2 regions of the Paenibacillus sp. Y412MC10 genome follow, and region 1 is predicted to be linked to the other one. Evidence: riboswitches for the same ligand, from Rfam matches in the RefSeq annotation. Region 1 holds a riboswitch; the other holds the start of a gene.
The links. A riboswitch is a leader RNA that binds a small molecule or an ion and turns the genes downstream of it on or off. The one in region 1 is predicted to bind S-adenosylmethionine.

Region 2: linked by a shared signal. The riboswitch ahead of GYMC10_RS26980 (methionine ABC transporter ATP-binding protein) and the one ahead of metA (homoserine O-succinyltransferase) in region 1 are both predicted to bind S-adenosylmethionine.

Annotation. Positions count from the first base shown of each region.
Region 1 covers NC_013406.1:5,774,078-5,779,205, forward strand. The annotation lists gene GYMC10_RS25220 (PLP-dependent transferase) at 1-301, opposite strand, end outside; gene metA (homoserine O-succinyltransferase) at 326-1,243, opposite strand; SAM riboswitch class I at 1,375-1,503, opposite strand; gene corA (magnesium/cobalt transporter CorA) at 1,946-2,881, shown strand; gene GYMC10_RS25235 (HRDC domain-containing protein) at 3,035-4,060, opposite strand; gene GYMC10_RS25240 (ROK family protein) at 4,246-5,128, opposite strand, start outside.
Region 2 covers NC_013406.1:6,133,178-6,138,305, forward strand. The annotation lists gene GYMC10_RS26970 (MetQ/NlpA family ABC transporter substrate-binding protein) at 46-888, opposite strand; gene GYMC10_RS26975 (methionine ABC transporter permease) at 955-1,623, opposite strand; gene GYMC10_RS26980 (methionine ABC transporter ATP-binding protein) at 1,623-2,639, opposite strand; SAM riboswitch class I at 2,747-2,893, opposite strand; gene GYMC10_RS26985 (Cthe_2314 family HEPN domain-containing protein) at 3,015-3,734, opposite strand; gene GYMC10_RS26990 (COX15/CtaA family protein) at 4,175-5,128, opposite strand, start outside.

The DNA of each region.
Region 1 (5,128 bases):
CAAGCGACACAATCAGGTGATCGCCTTGACCGAACAGCGCAAAAATCGTCTGAAGGGCCGCCATGCCCGAGCTGCAGGCAAAGCCGGCGTCACCGGATTCCAGCTCGGCGCAAGCATCCTCGAGTACCGAACGTGTCGGATTCTTGGTGCGGGCATAATCAAACCCCGTGCTCTGGCCTAATTTAGGATGGCGGTATGCCGTAGCCTGATAAATCGGAAAATTCACTGCTCCCGTTACCGGTTCCTGCACCGATCCGATCTGTGCCAGCCGGCTCTCTATATTCAAAGGTTTCTTCTCCATCACAAACTCTCCTCCCGTACGCTGTTAAATTTGCGGACCGATATCATATGGCGTTTCCTGATATACATAGTAATTGAGCCAATTAGTGAATAATAAGTTTGCATGCGCGCGCCATATGGACGGAGGCGTTCTTGTTGGATCGTCGTTCGGGTAATAGTTGCGCGGCAGCGCGATGTCCATGCCTTTGGCAACGTCCCGGTCATACTCCCATTTCAGGGAGTCCGCATCATACTCGGAATGCCCTGTGGCAAAAATCTGCTTGCCGTCCCGGCTGGATACCAAATAAATCCCTGCTTCCTCGGACTCGGACAGGATGACCAAATCATCCACGCCTGTTATGTCTTCGCGCCGAACTTCCGTATGACGGGAATGCGGAACAAAGAACATTTCGTCAAATCCGCGGAGCAGCTTGGTACACGCTTCATTGATCGTATGCGGAAATACGCCAAAGCACTTTTCCTCGAGGCTGTATTTCGGCACGCCGTAATGATAATAAAGCCCGGCTTGCGACGCCCAGCAGATATGGAGCGTGGAGGTTACATGGGTCTTGGTCCATTCAAAAATTTCAGTAAGCTCATCCCAGTAATTCACTTCTTCGAACTCCAGCTGCTCGACCGGAGCTCCTGTAATGATCATGCCGTCAAAACGACGGTTCTTCACTTCTTCAAAGGTTTTGTAAAATGATTTCAAATGCTCGGCCGACGTATTCTTCGATACGTGGGAACTCGGGTGAAGAAGGACGACATCCACCTGGAGCGGGGAGTTGCCGATCAATCGCAGCAGCTGGGTCTCCGTCGTTTCCTTGGTTGGCATCAAATTCAGGATCGCAATCCGCAGCGGGCGGATATCCTGATGAAACGCGTGACTCTCATCCATGACAAAAATGTTTTCTCCAGCCAGAACTTCCTTTGCCGGCAGGGCATCCGGAATTTTAATTGGCATCTCGGCTCACTCCTTCGAAATATGAAATGATACATCCATAAAGCTGTGAGAAAGAGCGTTAGACTGTATAAACGCAAGAAGACCTTTCTCGAAGTAGAGAAAGGTCATCATATACGTATCACAATGCGCCTCTCTCATCTGTCAGGCTATACAACGGCTTATACAATCGTCGTATCTCCTGCAAGAATTAGCACCGTGCGATGTTGCCGCCGGTTGCCGGGTTTCATAGGGCTAGTCCCTCCACCTGCTCTTGATAAGATTTCGCTTTATTCAGTTGTTTGAAATTGTTTCGTAATTGATACCTACTTTAAATCATCCTCAATTTTTCGTCAAGAACCTTTTCATGAGTTTGTCACACTTCACCAAAGGTTTCCATACCCTATATCATGGCCCTTGGACTGCTCCGGATTTCACTTGAAAGGTCCTACACCCGGCGTTATACTAGACAAGTGCTGTTTAAAACCGAGTATGAAAGAGGTGACATGGAAGATGGACGGTGACCCGAGCCAGAAACTGGATGCACAAGACGCACAACCGCATAGGATCAAGATCAGCTTACCGGCAGAGGGCAGCGTTATTTTTCATGCGCTTTTTATCGTATTCTAACCTTCCTCGATTTATGCCCGTACACCGGTGGGCTGATATCCTGTGCCTTAACTGCTTGACTTAAGCAGCTTGGATTAGACAAAGGAGTGATATCAGATGAAAATCCGGTTGGTCGATTCGGGCGTATTTACCCCTGTTGATGACATCGAAATGACGCTGACAGCTCCGGCCAGCGGCTTCTACTGGCTGGATGCGGACGTGGATGATTTAGCCGAACTGCAGCCCCTCTTCTCCCTGCATGATCTTGCCGTTGAGGATTGCCTCAGCGAAGAGGAGCAGCGTCCCAAAATTGAAATATACGAGAACCACTATTTTATCGTCGTGAACAGCATCCGGTTTGACGACGAAGAGATTTTCCTTCGGGCATTGAATGTTTTCCTGGGCAGGCATTTTATTATTACGGTGACCAAGCAAAAGATCCATGAGCTTCGCACCGTCAAACCGCTCCTCTGGGAGGATGAAGTCAGCACGCCTGACCGCTTCCTCTATCTCTTGATCGACCTCGTCACGGACAACTACTTCTCCGTAGGGGACCGAATTGAAGCGCGGATTGAAAAGCTGGAGGAAGACATTCTGATGCATACCAAAAAATCCCATCTCAGCGAAATCATCGGTCTGCGAAGCGAGATTCTTTGGTTGAAAAAGGTGCTTGGACCTCAGAAGGAAGTTATCAATACGCTCAACAAAAAAGATCTTCGGCTGATCGATGACCAGCTGCAGAAATACTTCAGCGATATCTATGAAAATGCCGTTAAAATCTCCGAAACGTTCGAGACCTATCGGGATCTCATGGGGAACCTTCGGGAAGCCTACCAATCCAGTATCGCCAATCGGGCCAATGAAATCATGCGCGTGTTTACCGCTATTACAACGATCTTTATTCCATTGACGCTGATTACGGGCATCTACGGCATGAACTTTGAGTATATGCCGGAACTTCATTGGAGATATTCCTATTATGTGGTTATCGGCATCATGGTTTTTGCTGGCGCGCTCATGTTTTATCTGTTCCGTAAAAAGGATTGGATATAAGACACCCTGGTCAAAAGGGGCGAGTATTGGCCGGATCACAACGGTTCATACGAACCGCCGCAACTCAAACTCAATCTACAAGCACGGCGAATTAGCATCAGGACGGATCTCCCTGCAACCGGGAGAATCCGTCCTGACTTTGTTTAAGGCAGATTAACCGGCATTCGCTTTGCCGGGCTGATCCCGCCGAAAGCGGATCCGTATGAGACGAAGCCGCTCATACAGCCTCTCCGTTCCGCCCAGCTCTTCTGATTCTGCGTTCTCGGCTTGTCCCTGTCCGTATACCCGCTGTAACACAGGTTTAAGAAACGTATCGCCCAACTCTTCAAACGCCTTCCATACGTTTTCCTGCTCCGCAGCCGTCATCGTGTTCAATTCGACCTGGAGCAGCTGCTCCGTATCATAGCCTTCCTTCTCAAGCCCTTCCAACTCCTCGACCAAATCCCGACGCGACAGCGAGGTACGCGCTTCAAGCTCGGTCAACGAAGCGCCCTCGGCTATGCCAATCAGCATCGCACGGCGGGTTCGGAAGCGTTCAAGTTCCTGCTGATATCTCTGTTCCTTCTGTTTATACAGCCAGGACAAGAACTCCTCTTCCGGCAGCTGCGTATACACCCAATCCAGTGGAAACGTTGTGGTTCGCTCGGTTTTCGTCGTAATCTCCAGCCATTCCACCCCGTGCTCCGAAGCCTTGCTAACCCCGATTCCCGGAAGCTGCAGCAGCTCTTCCTCACTCTGGGGAACAAAGGCGCTGATCATGCGCAGCACCCGGTTGCTGGCAATGAAATAGGGCGCTTTTCTTCCGGATGCTGCCTTTCTCCTGCGCCAGGCGCACAACTCCGTGTACAGCTCCTCCGATCCATACAGCTCGCTGTAACACTGCAGTTTCTGAGTGCCGAGATTTTTGCTCACGGTCTCCCCCGGTTCATGGAATACCCCTTTGATTAGCGGGCGGAAGCCTTCTCCGAGCTTCTTCGCAAGCTGGTGCCGATACACGCATAGCAGCTCATTCCATGAGTTGCCTTCATACCATTCGTCATCGGAAACTTCACCGTCCGGTTCCATATTCCGCCAGCCGAGTCGCCATCCTCCTTCTTCCTCGCCGATCCATACTTGGGCCGAACGGAGATGACCTGACTCATCCGCTCCGCTCATCCGATTCATGAACACAATTTGCATCCCTCGATAACCTCCCGTTTACGCAATCAGCATAAAGGCGGAACAACGCAAAAAAGCACCTCTCCTCCGCGCAGCGGCAAGAAAGGTGCTTCCTTCGTTCCATACATTATACTGTTGAAACTATAATACCATAATCTGTAATAGAATCCAATCCATTTTGAACTTGCCCTATATAAGAAATCAGGCTAAGCTTGAATGCTTTTGGCTTCATCCACTGCCAGCTTGGCCAATGCCAATGCGCCGCAGAGACCCGCATTATCGCCGAGCATCGGCGGAACGATGAATTGATCGATCCCGTCATGAAGGCTTGGATGCTGAACATATCCTGCCAGCAGCTCTTGAAGCTTCGTGCGGATCAGCGGGAACAGCTGCTCCTGCTTCATCACGCCTCCACCCATCACGATCCGCTGAGGGGACAAGATGAGGACATAATTCATCAGCGCTTGAGCGAGATAATAAGCTTCCATCTCCCAAGCCGGATGATCCGGCGTCAATTCCACGCCGGGAACACCCCAGCGTTTGCCAAGAGACGGTCCCGCAGCAAGCCCCTCCAAACAGTCTGCATGATAAGGACAGGTCCCTTCATATTGGTCTTCCGGATGACGGCGGACGTAGATATGCCCCATCTCAGGATGGGACAGGCCGTGAATCAGTTCGCCGGATACCACGGCGCCTGCTCCCACTCCCGTTCCGATAGTGATATAAAGACAGCTGTCCAGTCCCTGGGCCGCCCCCCACGTATATTCTCCAAGAGCCGCTCCGTTTACATCCGTATCAAATCCGATCGGAACGTCAAAACGCTCTTCCAATGCTTTGACGATATTGTAATTGCTCCAATGCGGCTTCGGCGTCGTTGTAATGCAGCCATAGGTCGGGCTGCCTTTCACCGGGTCAATTGGTCCGAACGAACCGACTCCGATCGCCTCTATATCCTTATCCGCAAAAAAGTTAAAGACGTTTGCCATGGTTTCTTCAGGGGTTGTCGTCGGAAAGCTCACTCGCTCCACAACCGTTCCATCCTCCGTACCCACGCCGCAAACAAACTTGGTTCCTCCTGCTTCAATTGCT
Region 2 (5,128 bases), 360 kb from region 1:
ATATACGATGAATTCATATACAGCATATCGAGCTTTACTGCTGAATTAGAATGCCGGGATGACGGCACCTTTGTACTCTTCTTCAATGAAAGTTTTCACGTCCTCGGAAGTCAGCGCCTTCGCCAGTTTTTGGATGGCGTCGGAGTCCTTGTTGTCCGGACGGGCTACCAGCAGGTTGGCATAAGGATTGTCCTTGTCTTCGATGAAGAGCGCGTCCTTCGTTGGGTCCAGTCCCGCTTCCAGCGCGTAGTTCGTGTTGATGACAGCCAGATCCAGCTCATCCAGCATACGAGGCAGCATGGCGGCTTCAACTTCCTTGAACTCCAGGTTCTTCGGATTTTCTACGATATCCTTGGCGGTTGCTTCCAGCTTGCTTTCGTCGTTCAGCTTAATCACGCCGTTCTTGGACAGCAGCGTCAATGCTCGGCCAGCATTAGAAGGATCATTCGGAATGGCTACAACCGCTCCATCCTTCAGCTCATCCACAGATGTAATGGTTTTGGAGTACGCACCCAGCGGCTCCACGTGCACGGCGATCACGGACTCCAGGTCCAGCTTGCGCTCTTTGATTTCGTTATCCAGGTAAGGCTTGTGCTGGAAGAAATTCGCGTCGATTTCTTTGGAATCCACTTGCGTATTCGGCAGCACATAATCCGTGAATTCTACGATTTCCAGGTTTACGCCCTCTTTTTCAAGCGCAGGCTTGATATGCTCGAGAATCTTGGCATGCGGTGATGGCGAAGCCCCTACTTTCAAGGTCACGGTCTCTTGACCGCCGCCTCCCGTTGTTCCCCCTGGCTCGGATGCGTTATCCGCAGGCTTGCTGCCGCATGCAGCCAGCAACGTAACCAAGGTCAAGCTGATCAATGCCAATGTCCATTTTTTCATTCTAAAACTCTCCCTCCGAAAAATATATTATTTATATATTGTCTTTCTTGAAGCCTCATCAATCCGTTATTTTCTTGTAAAATGCCGCACCAGACGATCTCCTGCCATCTGCAGCAGCTGGACCAGGACAATCATCAGCACGACAGCCAGAATCATGATCTCGGTCTCATAACGGTAATAGCCATACTTAATGGCCAAATCCCCTAAACCGCCGCCCCCGACTTGACCGGACATCGCGGTGTAAGATACCAGGGTTACAATCGTGATGGTCATCCCGGCCAGCAGACCCGGACGCGCCTCCGGAAGGAGCACCCTCCATACGATTTGGCTTGTCGAAGAGCCCATGGCATGAGCCGCCTCAATCACGCCTTTATCCACTTCATTCAAAGCCGTTTCCACGAGCCTTGCAAAGAATGGAGCAGCGCCGATCACGAGCGGCGGAATGGTGCCCAGCACGCCGTACGAAACTCCTACGATCGACTTCGTAATCGGGATCATCGCCACGATCAGGATGATGAACGGAACCGAGCGCAGAATGTTTACAATGAACGACAGAATCGTGTAGCCGAAGCGTACCAACCCGGACGTGGACCTTGCGGCCATGTAGAGCAGCACGCCGACAGGAAGTCCGATGATGAAGCTGAACAAGGCCGAAGCTCCCAGCATCCGCAGGGTATCCAATGTTGCCGTCCATATCTCTTTCCAGTCGATCTGGGTAAAATCAAGTCCGAACATCAATGAATCACCTCCACGTCTAGTCCTTGTTCAAGCAGCTTCCGGATCGTATCTTCAATCGCGCGCTCTTCCCCTTCGAAACGGACGATGAGCTGGCCGTACGGCGTATCTTTGATCGTAGAGATCGTACCCTGCAGAATCGCAAAATTCACGCCTGTCTCATGAACGGTATGGGACAGGATCGATTCGTACGTTTTCGACCCTAGGAACGTGATTTGAACCGCTCTTGAAGGGCCGTTTACCTGACCCTGCATAGCCAGCCGCAGCGCTTCGCCGCTGTCCATCTCCTGGCGGATGAATTCCTGCGTCACTTCATGCTTCGGCTTCAGGAACACTTCCGCTACCGGTCCTTGCTCTACGATGCCGCCCTGATGAATAACGGCGACCCGGTCGCAAATGCTCTGGATTACATGCATCTCATGGGTAATCAGTACGATCGTCAGATGAAACTTTTTGTTAATGTCCAGCAGCAGGCGCAGAATCGAATCCGTCGTCTGCGGGTCAAGGGCCGAAGTGGCCTCGTCGCACAGCAGCACTTCGGGATCGCTCGCGAGCGCCCTGGCGATGCCTACCCGCTGCTTCTGGCCCCCTGACAGCTGGGACGGGTATTTGTCGCGATGCGCCTCCAAGCCGACCAAAGCCAGCAGCTCGGATACTTTGCGCTCCAGTTCGGCCTTCGGCGTCTTGATCAGACGCAGCGGAAACGCAATGTTATCGTACACCGTCGCGGAAGACAGCAGGTTAAAGTGCTGAAAGATCATGCCGATTCTACGGCGCTCCGCCTGAAGCTGCTTCTTGCCGAGCGACGTCAAATTTTTGCCGTTCACCCACACCTCGCCCGAGGTGGGACGCTCCAGTAAATTGATGCAGCGGATCAATGTACTTTTCCCTGCACCGGAGTGTCCGATCACTCCGAAAATTTCTCCTTTTTCAATCGACAAATCCAATTCGGACAACGCAGTTGTTAATGACCCGGCTTTTCCGTACTGCTTCGTCAATTGCTTGAGCTCAATCAATCCGATAATCCTCCTTTTTCCTTAGCTTCATATCTATTTACCCAAAAGAAAAGAGCCTCTTTTTGTAGAATCAAAAAGGGCCCTCTTTACGTAAAAGTCAACGCCTTTTCTCATCTGTCAAAGCTGAAGGTATTCCATAGCTTTGAAGGAATTAGCACCATGTCACTCCAAGCGTCATCGCATTAAGCAATGGTGCGCAAGAAGTCGGTTGCCGGGCTTCATCGGGCCTGTCCCTCCGCCTCTCTCGATAAGAAAACATCGATATGAAATTTTTCCGATTAAATTGATCTGATTTGATAACATTTAATGAATGCAATAGTTAGTATAGATTCTTTTCAGGCTTTTGTCAAAAGGAATTTCATGGCGATTTTGTGCCTAAGCCCGCACTCCATTTTCAGTCCACAGCTTGTTCGTATATTTATACGAGGCGGCCAGGCTGCGGCATACCATATCGATGCCCTGTTGGAGATCGTCCAGGTGCTTGTCGATATCCTCCAGCTCGATTTTGTCGGACAGCCCTTGATGGCGCTGCCACAAATCATCCTGCATCTCGGAGTTCATGTAGTGAATTTCAGCGTTGCGCCTTTTCCTGAGCGCGTTCAGCGGTGCTTTGTAGCGATCCTTGATCGCTTCCAGCTCTTCAGCCAGCTCACCGTGGGCCTTCAAAAATCTGAACTGCCGCAGGACCGTAAAATAAGAAAAATGCGCCTTAACCTTGGAGGTATGCAGATCAAACAAATCGTTCAGCACCGTGCCCAGCTTGTCAAGGATCGAGAATACGCGGATGAAGCCGTTTTTGTAAAAATACACATATCGTTGATATTCCCCTTGCTCCTGAATCGACATATCATCGATGTAACCCGATTGGACCGATTGACTGAAATGCTTGGCCGCATTCCAGCTCTGCTCCAGCTCATCCAGGGAGACGATCAGTCCCCGGGTCCAAATCTCCAGCTTGCGAAAATCATGCGTCGGATCTTGATTTTTATCCATTTCCTTCTGCAGCAGCCGGGTTGTCTTCACCATCGATTCGATGGCTTCCTCAAGCAGGCCGTTATTCTGCCGGGGCTGTTCCCCAAGTAACATTCGAAGCATGGCGGTACCCCCTCGCGTCATCAGATTAACCTTGGTTCTTGATCTCGATTGTGCTAATGCCAATATACTCATTCCAGCGCTCAGCGGCCGTCTTCACGGCGATATCCTCGCGCGGGGGCAACTCATCCGGATCGCCATCAGGCCCTTCGGCATCCCATGACTATCAGATGACCCATCATCTGCTGCGCCAATCTGGGTTCGTCCTGTTAGGATGCCCCCGAAACGGGAAGACAACTCCATAGCATGGAGCATGGAGCGACTTGTGATTTCTCCGGTGTTATTAAATATAAACAAATTCGTTGCCTTATCAAACCTTTTCGATACCGCTGCCGGCAGCTCCTTTCTATACAACAAAGCCCTCGAACTCCGGTCCGGGGACTTTGCATGCATGTATGCTATAGAATATTGGATTTTCTTTACGGAATGATCGGCGTTCTTCCTTATACGATCTTTTCGCGGGGCACGTCGTGGCCCTTCCGTATTTCGGCTTCAAGCGGCTTGCTGAGCTGCCATACCCGGACGCTTAAATAACAGAGTACGCCGAACAGCGCCGAGATCAGCAGCGTATGCCCCAGTGCGGAGAATACGTAAACTTCCTCGTTATGCATCGTAGCCATAATGAGAGCGCCGCTGAACACCTGCAGCAGGCACAGCATGGTTGCCGAAATGCCCAGCATCTGGATTTCACGGTTATCGCGATTGCGCCAATATGCAAAATGTCCCATCACCGCCACCACGATCAGCAGCAGAAGCGCGGCCACGCGGTGCATAAAGGCGATGCCGACCCCTCCGCTCAGCTCCGGTATCACTTCTCCGTTACATAACGGCCAGCCGGAGCAGCCTTCCCGGGAATCGGTATGGCTGACGAATGCACCGATATACACCACGATGTAGCTGTACAACGTTGTGCCCCAGACCAAATTGCGGAAGCCCTTGCCCACCCGCGGCAAACGCTCCAGGTCAACGGGCCCCTTCGCTTGTTCGATTCGGCGCATGCCCAAAGCCAGCATGACCGAACTGGCAAAAGCAATCAGCGAGAAGCCAAAATGCAGCGCCATGATCGCAGCCGACTGAGGTTTAACCACCGCGAGGGCCCCCATGATGGCTTGTACCACGACGAATATCGAGGTTCCGATGACGTAAGCCATCAAATCCCGGCGGTCCCGCTTGTACTTCCAGAACGCGATCAGCGAAGCCAAGGCGGCCAAGCCGGCCATTCCGCTTACGGCCCGGTGGGAATACTCGATCATCGAGGACACCGTGTAAGCGGGAACAAATTTACCGTTGCACAGCGGCCACTCTTGGCCGCAGCCAAGCCCCGACCCCGTCTTTGTCACAACCATGCCCCCGAAAGTCGCGCAGAACATAATTAAGCATGTTATGTAACTCAGCCA